DNA from 3 places in the Virgibacillus sp. FSP13 genome. Region 1 is predicted to be linked to each of the others. Evidence: riboswitches for the same ligand, from Rfam matches in the RefSeq annotation. Region 1 holds a riboswitch; each other region holds the start of a gene.

Region 1 (5,114 bases):
TTCAACGTTATTAAAGATAGCGTGGAACTTGAAGGTGATATACGGTACGCGGATGAAGAAATTCAAAAGGTCATTGCCGATGAATTTCAACGGATTGTAAGAGGGGTTGAAGAAGAATTTGGTGTAAAATGTGACCTCACGTATACCGCTGATTATCCGCCATTATACAATGACCCTGAAATAACTGAAATGGTTGCACAAAGTTTACAACGTCTGGATGATAAAGATATAACGGAAGTAAAGGAATTTCCAAAGATGGCACCGTCAGATGATTTTGCTTACTATTTGGAAAAAATCCCTGGCTGTTATTTTTACATTGGTTGTACACCAAAAGGAGTGGAAGAACCATATTTTAATCATCATCCAAAATTTGATATTGATGAAGATGCCATCCTTGTTGCGGCGAAATCGGTTGGACAAGTTGTGTGTAGTTATTTTGGGTTAGACCAAAATTGAAAACAGTAAAGGAAGTAGCCTCAGCAGTTTGCGTTGCAAGGCTGCTTCTAAAAAAGTAATGAGAACACTTGTTTTTAATTAGAATAATGTAGTATATTAGAAGTAGAAAAACACCTCGGTCATTCCTCTAAAAAAATCTCCAAAGGAAGTGTTATAATGGCACTAACGACACTAGTGCGCGAAGATTCCTCCCAGTATACCTATCATGATCACTTATTTAAAGAATTAATCCACACATTTTTTGCAGAATTCTTAGAATTATTTTATCCAGAAGTTCATCGACATGTTGATTTTTCTGCTATTAAGCCGTTATCAGAGGAAGTATTTACTGACCTGTTCAAGGGAAACAGCAAGAGAGCAGATATTGTGATTGAAACAAAGCTTAAGGGAGAAGACACACTAATTATTATTCATGTGGAACCACAGAGCTACGGGCAACCAAATTTCCATGAACGGATGTATCATTATTTCAATCTTTTATATAATAAATACAGAAATCCAATTTTACCCATAGCCGTTTTCAGTTACGATGAAAAACGAAATGAAAAAGATGAATTTACGATTGAATTTCCATTCTTTCATGTTTTGACATTTAATTTTTTGATGTTAGAGCTAAACAAAGAGAATTGGCGGGATTATATTGAATTAAATAACCCGATCGCAGCAGCTTTGCTAAGTAAAATGGGTTACTCCGAGGAGGAAAAAGTTCAAGTTAAAATTGAATTTTTGCGAATGATGACTAAGATGGAATTAAATCCAGCTAAAAGTAGGCTTATTATTGGATTTTTTGAGGAATATTTAAAATTGAATAAAAATGAGGAGGGAAAGGTAATGGAAGAGATTAAGCAAATGGATGAATCGGAGGAAATTATGAAATTACCAATTTCCTGGGAGGAAAAGGGTAGAGAAGAAGGGAGAAAAGAAGGGAAAAAAGAAGGGAAAAAAGAAGGGAAAGAGGCTGCAAAAGAGGAAATTGCTATTGGAATGCTCAAAGAAGGGGCTTCAATTGAGTTTATAGCGAAAGTTACACGGCTTGATAGAGCTAAAATTGAATGTTTAAAGGAAAAGATTTAACACAAAAACATCCCAAGATTTTTTGACTTGTTTGTCTTGGGATGTTTTTGTGTACGTATATCCTCTATTTTTGTATTCGGATGAAAAAAAGCTTTTTTTAGTGCCATTGTTATGAAATAAAAAGAGAATTCACCCCCCTAGTGAACTCTCTTTTACGTCCGTTCAGTTAAATTAATTTATCAAACTTCACACGCTTATTAAGGGCATACATGATTGGCATCCCTACTGCCATTACAACAAATTCGCCGATAGCTGTTGTCAACCATGTAAATAAAAATGGTGCTCCGAAAGCTAGGCTTAGTTCCCAGGCAATAATAAACATGGTAAATGTGAAGACAAGTGTGTTGATAATCATTAAAAGCCATTTGTTTTTAATGTAACGCGCAATTATAATCGTAATCAATAGTGAAATAATGGATTGCGATACCCCAAAAACGAGATCGTACATACCTAATGGTGAAAAAAAGAAATTAGATAAAAAAACGCCTAATACAATTCCGAAAATGTACTTTTTGTTAAAAACTACAAGGTGATTCAGCACTTCTGGGACACGGAATTGGATATTAGTAAATCCAAAAGGTTGGATTAGTAACGACACTGCTATATATACTGCAGCCAGCAAGCCGTTTGTGACTAGCGTATTTACTTTCATATTTTATTCTCTCCTTAGTTTTTTAACGTGGGATGGTTTCGAACCACGTGTCTGAAAAGCAACTATTTCATTATAAAACTTTATCGAGTAAAATCAATAGGGAAGAGCTTATAAAAATAATTACATTTTCATTTATATAGTACCAGGTGTTAATATCTTATGTTAAAATGATTGTATAAGTAGCAGACCTTAAGATAGATGGGAGAGGTGAAGATACATGTATTATTTCGCTGCGTATCTTTTAAAAATAATATTAAGTCTATTTGGAAGCATAAAGATATATAAAAAAGAAAATCTGCCACAAAAGGGTGGTTATGTTATAGCCTGTACACACACAGGCTGGGTAGATATATTATGGCTTGGCATTTCTGTGTTACCGACAAAAATACATTACATGGCCAAAAAAGAGCTGTTTCAAAACGGCCCATTAAAATGGTTGATGAACAAACTAAACGCATTTCCAGTTGATCGTGAAAACCCAGGACCAAGTTCGATTAAAATTCCACGTAAATTGCTGTCAAAAGGCGAGGTCGTTGGTATATTTCCAAGTGGAACTAGAACAAGCGAGGAAGTTCCGTTAAAAAGAGGAGCTGTAACCATCGCCGCTCATTCTAAGGCCCCTATTATTCCAGTTGCATATGTTGGGCCTAATAATTTCAGTGATTTATTTAAGCGCAAAAAACCTCGTATCATTTACGGTGAGCCAATATATTTATCAAAAGAGTTACCTAAAAAAGAGGCATTGGAAATAATGATGGATGACTTAAATGATGCTTTAAACAAGTTGAAACAAGAGCTAATGACTTATCAGAAATAAGAAAACCCTGTTGCAACAAGCAGCAGGGTTTTTCAGCTTTTGGCTCAACCATAGGAAGGAATGGCCAAAATGCTTTACATCCCGTAATGTTAAATGATGAGTATGGACCTTTTTTATGAAGAGGAGCCGTGTTTGATTGCTCCTTTTTTCTGTGTACTGCCTTTACCTGAAAGGAACCAGCCGATTATAGCAATAGCAAGTAGGATTCCCCAGAAAGTAAACTTCCACCCAGTACTATGGGAAAAGTCTTCAGGTAATAAGCTGACTGCCGGGTGTGCTAAGGTAATAACAGCAAGTTTTACCCCTACCCATGCAACGATCAGGTATGCGGTTGTTTCTAAGCCTGGTCGCTTGTCAAGCAATGTAACAAACCAGGTTGCAGCGAATTTAATTAATATTAAACCAGCTATTCCTGCGATGACTACAATTGCAAATTTCCCTCCGTCCATTCCACCAAACTGTGGTATTGGTGTTTCAGGAAGTGCCATAGCTAGTGCAACAGCTGCCAGAATAGAATCAACCGCAAAGGCTAGATCAGCAACACCAATTTTAGCTACGGTGGACCAGAAGCTATTACCAACAGGGACCTTTTTCTCCTTTTCTGAACCAAAATATTTTCCGATTACATTCTTTGCGCCCAAGTAAATAAGGTATGCAGCGCCGATTGCTTGAACCTGCCATACATTTACTAGAAAGGATATCGTGAATAGCGCCGCGAATCTGAAAATAAACGCACCGATAATACCATAGTTTATAGCACGTTTTTTTTCCTCGTCCGGTAAGTGTTTAGCTATTACTGCCAGAACGAGTGCGTTATCAGCAGACAGTATCCCCTCTAATCCGATTAATACTAATAATGTCCATCCATACTCAAGCCAAAGTGATTCCACATCGACTTCTCCCTTCTGTAAATAAAAAATAGAGGCTTTTACCAGTTAATGTGGTAAAAGCCTCTAGAAAAATACAAGACCTTTACCACATTGGCAAAGGTCTTGCTAACAACGCCGTAAGTTGCCAGTAAAGCCGAGAGTGTAATACTCTGTAATGACGACTTTACAGTTAAAGCTACTCCCCTTTGAAAATCTACTTTTATTAAACCATGTTACGAGTAATCTGTCAATGCTAACCTATCTTTGGAAATAGACGAATAGCTCAGATGTTAGCGATTTTAAAGTGGGAAAGGATAACATAGGATAACATTTTTAACATAACATTCCATTTGAATTCTGCAAGCAAAATCCCTTTATTGTCGTGTTCCTTTTATTTTGCTCGTGGTGTACTTTCAAAGTCAACTTTTTTATGGGTTCCATCACAAAATGGTTTGTTCGAGGAATGTCCACAACGACACAATGAAACCGCCTTTTTTGTTTGGAAAGTGTTTCCTTCCGCATCTGCTACTTCAAAAGAGCCAGTAACAACATAGGGGCCATTATCGTTTACCTTGATATTTGCTTCTGCCATTCTTATCACCTCCTTTATCTAGTTTATACAAAAACATGATAAACAAAACACAATTTAAAATTTTGGGAAAATAATCCTCGTCTATATTTTGTCTGTAGAGTTTGGCATCTGTCAAGGAGTTATTTTCGACAAAGATTTGGGCAATACCTCGCTTAAAACATAATTTCCTTGTGTCATGGAATACTATACAAAACGAAAATTAAAGGAGGCATCATACAAATGAAAGCTTCAGATTTGTTTGTGCGCTGTTTGGAGCAGGAAAATGTTGATTACATTTTCGGTATCCCCGGGGAGGAAAATACAGATCTCGTTGATTCGTTGATTGGCACTAATATTGAGTTTATTGTTGTCCATCATGAACAGGCGGCTGCTTTCATGGCAGATGTGTATGGTCGCCTAACAGGAAAGCCTGGTGTTTGTTTGGCAACGCTTGGTCCTGGCGCGACAAATTTGTTAACGGGAATTGGGGATGCTTATCTTGATTATGCTCCTGTTGTGGCAATCACAGGGCAGGCAGGGCTTGAACGAATTCATAAAGAATCACATCAAGCTGTTGATATTATTGGTGTTTTTGAAGAGATTACAAAATGGAATCAGCAAATCCGTGTTCCTCATACAATACCTGAAATTATTCGCAAAGCATTTAAGCAAGCG
Region 2 (5,114 bases), on a different contig from region 1:
TCGTCAGCTCATCGATCTTTACGAACCATGGCTGCCACTTACTTCCTTGTGTCTCAAGTGCGATTTTAATTTGCTGGCCATGAAGCAAATCAACAAGTCCATCTAACCCCGCAAGTAATCCGGGGTTCCCTCCAGAAATGGTTACATGGCCAAAGCGGCCGCCTGCTTGTTCCTGTAACGCCTCCCAAATATCTTCTGGCTCCATCATTTGGATGTTTTCCTTTTCCGATCCATCCCAAGTGAACTTAGAGTCACACCAGGAGCAGGAATAGTCGCATCCCGCGGTTCGGACAAACATGGTTTTTTGCCCAATTACCATTCCCTCTCCCTGAATCGTTGGCCCAAATACTTCCATTACTGGCAGTTTCATTTAGCTTTCGCCCCCTTTGGACGATAAACGCAGTAGCTTGTTGGCGTCTCACGTAAAAAAACTTGTAAGCATACTGGCCGATTAGATAATGTTTCTAAATGCTCCTCGATGATGTCATAAATCGTTCGTGCAACAATCTCTGTCGTTGGAAATTGTTCTGGACGATCGTTGGAAAATGCGGGATCATCATTCAATGTTCCATGGTCAAACCGTTTGTGAATGATGTCTTTGATTTGTTTAAAATTTACCAAAAAACCCAAATCATCAAGCTCATTGCCGCCAATCGTGATATTGGCAAAATACGTATGGCCGTGTGTATATTGACATTTGCCAGCTTCTGCATTTGGAATATAATGTGCCGCCGCAAAGTGAAAGTCCTTATTTAATTCATATGAATAATCATGGTCTGGAGCGGGATAAATTTGCTGCATCATTTGGCAATCTCCCCTTCCCGTCTATTTTCATACTGCTCAAGCCCTCGTTGGCGCAACTTACATGACGGGCATTCTCCACAGCCACTTCCCTTTACACCGTTGTAGCAAGTCAATGTATGGTCTTTGACAAATTCAAAAGCACCAAGTTCATCACTTAACTCCCACACTTCCGATTTGTCCCGCCACATTAATGGAGTATGTATCACAAACGCATCATCCATCGCTAAATTCAGTGTCACATTCAATGACTTAACAAAGCCATCGCGGCAATCCGGATAACCACTGAAATCAGTTTCGCTCACCCCTGTAATAATATGCTTGGCGCCGATTTGTTTAGCCAAAACTGCTGCAAATGAAAAGAACAACAAATTTCGCCCCGGCACAAACGTTGATGGCAAGCCTTCCCCTTCTGTGATTGCAATATCATCTCTTGTCAGTGCATTCGGCGCTAACTGGTTTAGTAATGACATATCCAATTCATGGTGTGGAACCTCAAGCGTTTGACAAATCTCCCTTGCACACTCCAATTCCTGAATATGTCGCTGTCCATATTGAAATGTAACAGCCTCCACATGTTCAAACTTTTCCATTGCCCAGAACAAGCATGTCGTACTATCCTGGCCGCCACTAAACACCACAACTGCCTTATTATTATCCAACTTTATTTCTCCTCTCTTTTGCATCCCAAAAGAAGAGCTTCAATCATTTTCCATCAAAAAAACAACACTAAGTAGCGTGTTGTTTTCGACTCCTTAGTTTTTTATCGAGGGATGGAATTTCGAACCTCTCCTGCAACGTATGCAGATTTCTTTTTTGTTATGTTTCTACTTTATCACGTTTTTTTCTAACTGTCATGGCTATATTTGGAATTTCCTAACATAACAGAACCAAACCATATATATACATCTAAGATAAACGACTTTCTGAAAATTGCATTGCATGTTGAGGTTTGGTATTGTTAATTTTATAATGTCAAAATATTCAAGGGGGCTTCATGAAGAAAGTTTCAAGAGTTTTTTATATCACATTAGTTTTAGTCATTTTAACTGTAATTTTCGGTGCAATTTTCCCAGAACAATTCGAAACGATATCTGGTAACATAAAAGCATTCGTTTCTACATCATTTGGGTGGTACTACTTACTGCTCATGTCCGCTTTGGTTATCCTATCTGTTATCATTTCAGTTAGTCCGTATGGAAAAATTCGCCTCGGAAAGGACAATGAAAAGCCGGATTTCTCCACGCCAACATGGATAGCTATGTTGTTCTCAGCAGGAATGGGAATTGGTTTAGTGTTTTATGGGGCCGCTGAACCACTATTCAACTATGCTGTTGACTCTCCTTCAGCGGAAGTTGGTTCGGAAGCAGCATTCAAGCAAGGGCTCTCATACTCCTACCTTCACTGGGGTGTTCATGTTTGGGCAATGTATGGCATTATTGCTTTGGCCTTGGCATTTTTTCAATTTCGCAAAGGAGAACCTGGTTTGATTTCCGCAACATTGAAACCATTGTTCGGCAACAAAATGAACGGCCCACTTGGTATTTTGATTGATGTGTTAGCCGTTTTTGCAACCGTTTTCGGAGTTGCGACATCACTTGGGTTTGGTGCCGTGCAAATTAATGGTGGACTTTCCCATTTATTCGGTGTTGATATCGGGTTTACATCCCAATTTTTAATTATCGCCGTCGTCACCATTTTATTTCTTATCTCAGCATGGACCGGTTTGAGCAAAGGGATTAAATATTTGTCCAATACAAACATGGTACTTGCTGTATTGTTGCTAATTGTCGTGTTGATCGTTGGACCGACATTGTTGATTTTAAACATGTTTACGGAGACATTTGGTTGGTATATGCAGCATATTGTGGAAATGAGTTTTCAGTCTGCTCCCCTCGAAGGCGATAATCGAGAATGGCTTGACGGCTGGACAATTTTCTTTTGGGCATGGTGGATATCCTGGGCACCATTTGTCGGGATGTTTATCGCTCGTGTATCTCGTGGACGTACGATCCGTCAATTTTTAATCGGTGTAATGGTTGTACCGACCCTGTTTATATCGATCTGGTATGCAGTGTTCGGTACGACAGCCGGAAATGTGCAAAACAGCGGTGTTGATCTGACGCAATATTCAACAGAGCTCGTGCTATTTAACATGTTTGATCAATTGCCGATATCGCTCATCTTGTCTGTCATTGCCATATTGCTTATTGCATCATTCTTTATTACCTCTGCAGACTCAGCAACTTTTGTTCTAGGTATGCAATCAACAAACGGTTCGCTTATACCGCCAAATAAGGTAAAGATCATCTGGGGTATTGCCCAATCCGCTGTTGCCCTTATCTTGCTCTATGTTGGTGGCTTAACAGCAATCCAGAACACTATTATTATTGCGGCGCTACCGTTTTCTTTTGTAATGATTTTGATGGTCATTGCATTATTTAAAGCATTAAACAATGAAGTGAAAACCGCGGAGCCGAAGAAAAAGAACACATGATGAAGGGGTACTACCTGGAAAGATATCAATCTTTCCAGGCTTTTTTTATACCATTTTCTCCTCCTAATCCGACATTCGCCTATTGGAAAAGACAGATAACCATGGTACAATACCTATAATCCATATAAAACCAATAGGAATTATAGTTATTAATCGGAGGTGATAGCTATGTTTTTAGAAATAAAAAATATATCCAAATCGTTTCAGCGTGGAGATAAACAGCCATTATTGGTGTTAAACGATATTAATCTATCCATTGAAGAAGGAGAATTTATTTCTTTATTAGGACCTTCAGGTTGCGGTAAATCAACGCTTCTTTCAATTACCGCAGGGCTGACAAAACCATCTTCTGGTACAGTGCTGTTAGATAACAGCGAGATAAAAGAACCAGGACCAAAAAAAAGCATGGTTTTCCAGGAAGCAGCACTCTTTCCGTGGATGTCGGTCATAGAAAATGTAATGTTTCCACTCAGAAAAAGAATGGGGAAAAAAGAACAGGCAACCACCGCCGCACATTTTTTGCAAATGGTCCACCTCAGCCAATTTGCTGACCATTATCCACACGAGCTTTCCGGCGGCATGCAGCAGCGTGTCTCGATTGCCAGGGCACTTGCGATGGATTCCAAGCTTTTGTTAATGGATGAACCATTCGGTGCGCTGGATGAACAGACAAGAAACGTACTGCAGGAAGAACTGGAAAAGATCTGGCTTGCCAATAGAAAGACGATTGTTTTTGTCACCCATAGCATTCGTGAAGCTATCAAACTATCGGATCGCGTCATTGTCATGGGTGCAAGACCGGGAACCATCATTTCTGATTTCAAAGTTGATTTACAAAGGCCGCGTCCACAAAAAGATATAGCTAGTTTAGAAGAGGATGTAATGGCCATTTTAAAAACTGAAATAGACAACGTGATGAAAGAGGAGTTGCAACATGCCAGTACCAATTAAACGTATACTGTTTTTCGTTTCACTCATTCTGATCTGGCAAGGTGTCGTGCTACTCGGTTTCTGGCCTGAATCGATGATACCAAGTCCCTTATCTGTCGCCGAATCCATTTATAATGGGCTTCAGGATATGACACTTGTATATGATATTCTAGCAAGCTTCCGTCATTTACTTATTGGCCTTGCTATCTCATTAATAATCGGCACTATTCTTGGTGTTTTACTTGCCAAAGTTAAAACAGCTGATGAGACCCTAGGGACGATGATTCTAGCATTGCAAAGTGTCCCAAGTATTGTTTGGGTCCCACTTGCCATTATCTGGTTTGGATTTGGTGAAACCGCGATCATTTTTGTCGTCATCATTGGCGGTACCTTTGTCATGACGATGAATATGCGGATTGGTATCAAAAATGTCGCACCGATTTATTTAAAAGCAGCACGAACAATGGGATCAAGAGGAATGGATCTGTTTTTTAAAGTTGTTGTTCCAGCCGCTATCCCCCATGCCGTGACGGGTGTCAGACTCGCATGGGCATTTAGCTGGCGAGCACTAATGGCTGCGGAATTACTAAGCACAGGCCCAGGACTAGGATACACACTCAGCTATGCATCCGACTTTAACAACATGAGTCTCGTAATCGGGATTATCATTATCATCGGTGTCATCGGGTCAGTTGTCGATCAATTTGTTTTCCAGCGAATTGAAAATAAAGTACTAAAACGCTGGGGATTGGAAGAAGCAGCGTAAAAGAAAGGGGTAATCATCTTGAAAAAAAGCATTGTTTTTCTGTTCGTGAGTTTTTTACTCATTCTAGGTGCATGTGGCAATGATTCACAAGCATCATCTGACGACGGAAGCAAAAAGGAA
Region 3 (5,114 bases), on a different contig from region 1:
CCAAATATTCAAACCGAAGTCAAACCTTTTTAGATCAAAATGTATTTGTCTATTAAAGTTTTAGAACATTTATCTCAAATTATTTTACCTTAAAGTGAGTGTTCAAAAGGTTGCCAAATTAGAAGCAAGCCAACGATGAGATTGGCCGCTTATTATTTGGTGACTATTTGAACAACCTCTTAAACAAAAATATCATGGTAAAGAACTGTAAATCTATTAGCTTGCATTAAGAATACATAAGAAAAGAGCATCCAAAATAGTGCTGCTCTCTTCTCTATCTAGATTTATATTTCAATAAATCGAGGGAATTTTTAACTATGTTCGATCCCAAAAACGTTGATGAGCGATTGCGGAGACAAAATCTTTTCCAAAGTTTGGATTGTTTGCAGCAAAAACGACCCCGGCCAAGTTATTTCCTTCTGTTGATTTAATATAAGACTGGGCTGTCGTTGCAACACCAATTGGTTTATAGTGTTTGTATTGTTCACTTACATAATGCAAAATTTGCTGATTGAATTTTGCTTGATTTTCAGTTCTTCCACCAACAACATAAGTAGAGTCATAGAGGACAGGATATGTTGAAACAAAAGGCTTATCAACTTCAATTTTTGTGCCATCATCCCCAGTAACCATGCCAAGATTTTCACTAATAATCTCTATAAATACCCCATATTGCTTCAAGGTGTTAAGAACACTTTTTACCTCCTCACCGTTAAATCCATTGCCAATTAATACCCCAACTTTTCGTGTGTATGCATAATGTGGAGTATTTGCCATAGAAACCGCTGGGGAACTCTTCGTAATCGGGACATTTGAACCCTTTGGACGTTCTACACCAACATTGTCGGCAATGATACATGCCATCTCCTTATCAACGTTGACAAACATATCGACAACTTGTTGCCTAACAGATTTACTTTTTACATATCCAAGGTGAAAGCTGAATGTTTCTATAATGTGTTGTTTCTCGACAGATGTCATACTGTTCCAGAAAAGTCTTGGCTGGGAAAAGAAATCATAGAACGATTCGCTTGGGCGTTCTCTCGTTTTATGCCCTTCTACTTTCTCTGGATAATGCGCGTATCCACCTTCTTCAGGGGGAGTCTCTGCAGGAGTATTGCCGGCTAACGAATTTTTATGATAGTTTACGGAATCAACGTCAATCCGATGGCGCACATCGCTTTGTCGTTGGTTAAAGTTTGTTTCGACGATAGGTTTATTAACAGGTATTTCATTAATATTTCCCGTTCCAAGTCGATGATAATCTGTATCCCTGTAAGCAAAGGACCTTCCCTGTAGAACAGGATCATTGGAGAAATCAATTCCTGGAACAAGTGTTGCCGGGTCAAATGAAGACTGTTCTTCTTCTGCAAAATGATTATCAACGAGTCGATTCAACGTCATTTTACCAATGATTTCAACAGGGACGACTTCTTCCGGCCAGAATTGTGTATCATTTAGAATGTCAAAGTCATATTTGAATTCATCTTCTTCAGCGATCAACTGCACACCTAATTCATATTCCGGATAGGCACCGCATTCAATGGCCTCATGTAAATCTCGCCTGTGGAAGTCTGGATCTACACCTCCGATAATATTCGCTTCATCAAGTAGCAATGAATGAACCCCAAGAACAGGTTTCCATACAAATCGGACAAAAGTTGATTTCCCCTGTTGGTTGATAAATCGGAACGTATTGACCGGCCAAGCTTCCATCATTCGCCAGCTTCTCGGACGGCCCCGACCGGACATCAGCCACATTATGAAATGCGCAACTTCTTGATTATTGGCGACGTAATCCCAGCTATTCGTGTGCGCAACAGTGGCTTGTGGGACTCCCGTACGCGGATTCGGCTTAGCCATATGCGTAAAATCTGAAAATTTCATGGCATCCATAATAGAGAAGATAGCAAATGAGAGTGCCAACATATCATAATTTCCTTCTTGGGTATAAAACTTGGTTGCAAAACCACGTATATCGATTGCTGTATCTTTAGAACCTTTACTTCCTATAAAATTAGAGAATCGAACAAATACTGGTGTTTTGCATCCTGGCTCCTGCAAAAAGTGTGCTCTTGTGACATGGCCCATGGATTTATATAACTCAAATTCACCATATGCTCCGTCACCTCTTGCATGAACCACTTTTTCCGGTATCCGTTCTCGGTTAAAATGGGATTGTTTCTTATAAAAATGGAAGTCTTGAAATAACGTTGGACCGCGTCTTCCCGCCCTCAACGACCATCTGTCATTTGAAATTTTTAAACCTGCATCACTTGTCAGCTTTTCGCCTGGGCCCGTATTTTTGCGGCGGTACTGTTCTAGTTGCTCATCTTTTGGGTTGCCGTCAGTCGGCTTTTTATTTCTATCTTTATCTTTATCCATCTGATCACCCGCCCTGTTGTAAGATTTAAAACTCTACTTTAATCCATATGTGCCGTTATAAAATTTATTACCTTTTTTAATCTAAATATTGCAACTGGGAAAAAGTAGCGCAGATGATTGTTTTTGTAAATAAAACCAACAGTAAAGATGACGCAAAACGCCGAGCAACTACACTCATAGTAGTTTCTCGGCGGTTTTGGGCGGTATTTTCGGTGACTTTCTGCCTTTGTCCGGCGATTTCTCGCTCTCTTCCGGCGACTTTTCGCTTTCTTCCGGCGACTTTCCGCTTTTTTCCGGCAACTTTCGCTTTCTTCCGGCGACTTTCGCTTTCTTCCGGCGATTTTCCGCTCCCGTCCGGCGACTTCCTGCTAATCGAATTCTGTTAGATCAACAAAAGACGCCACCCAATTTGGTATGACGTCCCCTTACATTATGTTTCCAACTTAGCTCTCTCTTCTTTTTCAGCTCATCAAACGATACTCAGCGGTTATCTATCTTCTCCGGATACAAATCATGATTCATCATCCGATGGTCGGCCATTTGCATAAATTTTGTTCCAGGCTTTCCATAATTACAATACGGATCAATCGAAATACCTCCGCGCGGTGTAAATTTCCCCCACACTTCGATATACCGCGGATCCATCAGTTCAATAAGATCGTTCATAATAATATTCATACTGTCTTCATGAAAATCGCCATGATTTCGGAAACTGAATAAATATAATTTTAATGATTTACTTTCCACCATTTTTTCACCAGGTATGTAGCTAATGTAGACCGTACCAAAATCTGGTTGCCCTGTTTTCGGACACAATGTTGTAAATTCTGGACAATTGAATTTTACAAAATAGTCCCGGTTTGGATGCTTATTATCAAATGTCTCTAAAACTTCTGGTGTATAGTCAAATTCATATGTTGTTCCCTGGCTGCCTAAAAGCGTAATATCTGGTAGTTCATCGTCTCGTCTTCCCGCCATTTATATACCTCCCAATCATGTAAAAAGACCACGGCCTAAGGCACATGGTCTTTTAATCGCATCATCTGTCCTTAGTTTTTTATAGAGGGTTTAAGCTAAGAACCTCTCCCATTTATCACCAATTATTATATAGTGGGCATAGTGTTATGTCAATTCAACATTATCTTTCAACAGCAAAAACAATGCCACTTTGTTTACGCGCTTCTTCCGTAATTGAAAGCACTAAGTAACTTAACTCTTTCAATGCTTTATATTCCCGATCATTTGCCGTTTCAATGATTTTTCGAAAATGGTTAATTTCATATACCATGTCATGGTCATTAACCACAGTCTCTAATAAAACTTTTTCATCTGAATGGGTTTTAATTAGTGCTTGATCTGTAAGTGTTCCAGTATCACCGAATAATAGCGTGCCCTTTTCCCCATGAATTTCATTGGGATTATAGGAATTGGATATTTTCGAGCAAACAATAGTGCAAGTAAAATCAGGATACACTAAAACAAGAGTGCCATTTCCATCAACACCACTTTCTAGCTTCACAGGAAAATAGGCAACACGTTGCGGTTTTCCAAATAGCGCCACAGCAATAGTAAGTGGATAAACGCCTAAGTCAACAATCGCACCACCGGAAAATTCAGCTGAGAAGATATTAGGAACTTCCCCTGCTAAATATTTGTCATATCTTGATGAGTATTGTACACGTTGCAGCATCATACTACGGACGGTACCTATTTCTTTCATATTCTCCTGTAAACGTAAAAAATTAGGAGAATGGATATTCCGCATTGCTTCAAATAAATAGACTTCATTTTCCTCAGCAATTCGATGTGCTTCCTGTAACTCTGTTGTATTTGAAAAAATTGGCTTTTCACAGATGACATGCTTTTTATGCTTTAAAAATAAAACAGCCTGTTCAAAATGCAAGGAATTGGGCGATGAAATATATACACAATCGAGTTCATTACTCGCTGCCATTTTTCGTAAGTCCGTGAAATAATGTGGTGCATCATGTTTCTCAGCAAATTGCTTCGCTTTGTCTTCCGTGCGGGAATAGACTGCTGCAAGCTTAAAATTATCTGCTTCGTTTGCGGCATCAATAAAAGTATCCGTGATCCAGCTTGTTCCAATGGTACCGAATTTCATTTTTTCACTCTCCCTTTTCATAATTAGCGTGTACTACCTCATCTGTATTTTAGCAGGAAAAGACCTGGAACGCACGATACGAGTTGGGATACTGTTTGTTACAGAAAGTTATAATCCATTCTATCACCCTCCCTCCACAACTTGAATTTCCAATAAATTAATATTAAGATATTTCTAATTATCGATATTAACAGGAGGAATCATTATGGACTTAGGTTTACAAGGAAAGTCAGTTGTTGTAATGGCATCAAGCAAAGGCTTGGGAAAAGCAACGGCCCAATTATTCGCGGCTGAAGGAGCACATGTCTTTATCTCCAGTCGAAATGAACAGGAATTGGATAAAGCGAAAAATGATATACAGAAGGAAACCGGAAATGAAAACGTGGAATATGCGGTCTGCGATATTACCAAACCTGATTCCATCAAACAATTAATCGAAAAAGTAGTGGAGAAAAATGGCACGATCGATGTACTGGTTAACAATGCTGGCGGTCCTCCAGCAGGGCTATTTACCGATTTTGATGATCAAGCATGGTACGATGCGTTTGAATTAAACCTGTTAAGCTTTGTCCGAACCATCCGAGATGTTTTGCCCTATATGAAAAAA

The links. A riboswitch is a leader RNA that binds a small molecule or an ion and turns the genes downstream of it on or off. The one in region 1 is predicted to bind preQ1.
Region 2: it holds a riboswitch for preQ1, as region 1 does, so the genes downstream of both, queC (7-cyano-7-deazaguanine synthase QueC) here and ACW2QC_RS11620 (QueT transporter family protein) in region 1, are expected to answer to the same signal.
Region 3: it holds a riboswitch for preQ1, as region 1 does, so the genes downstream of both, queF (preQ(1) synthase) here and ACW2QC_RS11620 (QueT transporter family protein) in region 1, are expected to answer to the same signal.

The regions. Positions count from the first base shown of each region.
Region 1 covers NZ_JBSVKG010000012.1:7,921-13,034, forward strand. Annotated here, with positions in the region: gene ACW2QC_RS11610 (amidohydrolase) at 1-456, shown strand, start outside; gene ACW2QC_RS11615 (Rpn family recombination-promoting nuclease/putative transposase) at 613-1,530, shown strand; gene ACW2QC_RS11620 (QueT transporter family protein) at 1,697-2,182, opposite strand; PreQ1 riboswitch class I at 2,191-2,235, opposite strand; gene ACW2QC_RS11625 (lysophospholipid acyltransferase family protein) at 2,400-2,999, shown strand; gene ACW2QC_RS11630 (TerC family protein) at 3,113-3,889, opposite strand; gene ACW2QC_RS11635 (CDGSH iron-sulfur domain-containing protein) at 4,260-4,460, opposite strand; gene ACW2QC_RS11640 (acetolactate synthase large subunit) at 4,680-5,114, shown strand, end outside.
Region 2 covers NZ_JBSVKG010000003.1:71,896-77,009, reverse strand. Annotated here, with positions in the region: gene queE (7-carboxy-7-deazaguanine synthase QueE) at 1-370, opposite strand, end outside; gene ACW2QC_RS04160 (6-carboxytetrahydropterin synthase) at 367-804, opposite strand; gene queC (7-cyano-7-deazaguanine synthase QueC) at 801-1,463, opposite strand; PreQ1 riboswitch class I at 1,551-1,597, opposite strand; gene ACW2QC_RS04150 (glycine betaine uptake BCCT transporter) at 1,799-3,298, shown strand; gene ACW2QC_RS04145 (ABC transporter ATP-binding protein) at 3,467-4,249, shown strand; gene ACW2QC_RS04140 (ABC transporter permease) at 4,233-4,994, shown strand; gene ACW2QC_RS04135 (ABC transporter substrate-binding protein) at 5,013-5,114, shown strand, end outside.
Region 3 covers NZ_JBSVKG010000003.1:136,915-142,028, reverse strand. Annotated here, with positions in the region: gene ACW2QC_RS04475 (catalase) at 316-2,385, opposite strand; gene ACW2QC_RS04470 (hypothetical protein) at 2,582-2,803, shown strand; gene queF (preQ(1) synthase) at 2,866-3,363, opposite strand; PreQ1 riboswitch class I at 3,429-3,475, opposite strand; gene ACW2QC_RS04460 (Gfo/Idh/MocA family protein) at 3,524-4,507, opposite strand; gene ACW2QC_RS04455 (SDR family oxidoreductase) at 4,713-5,114, shown strand, end outside.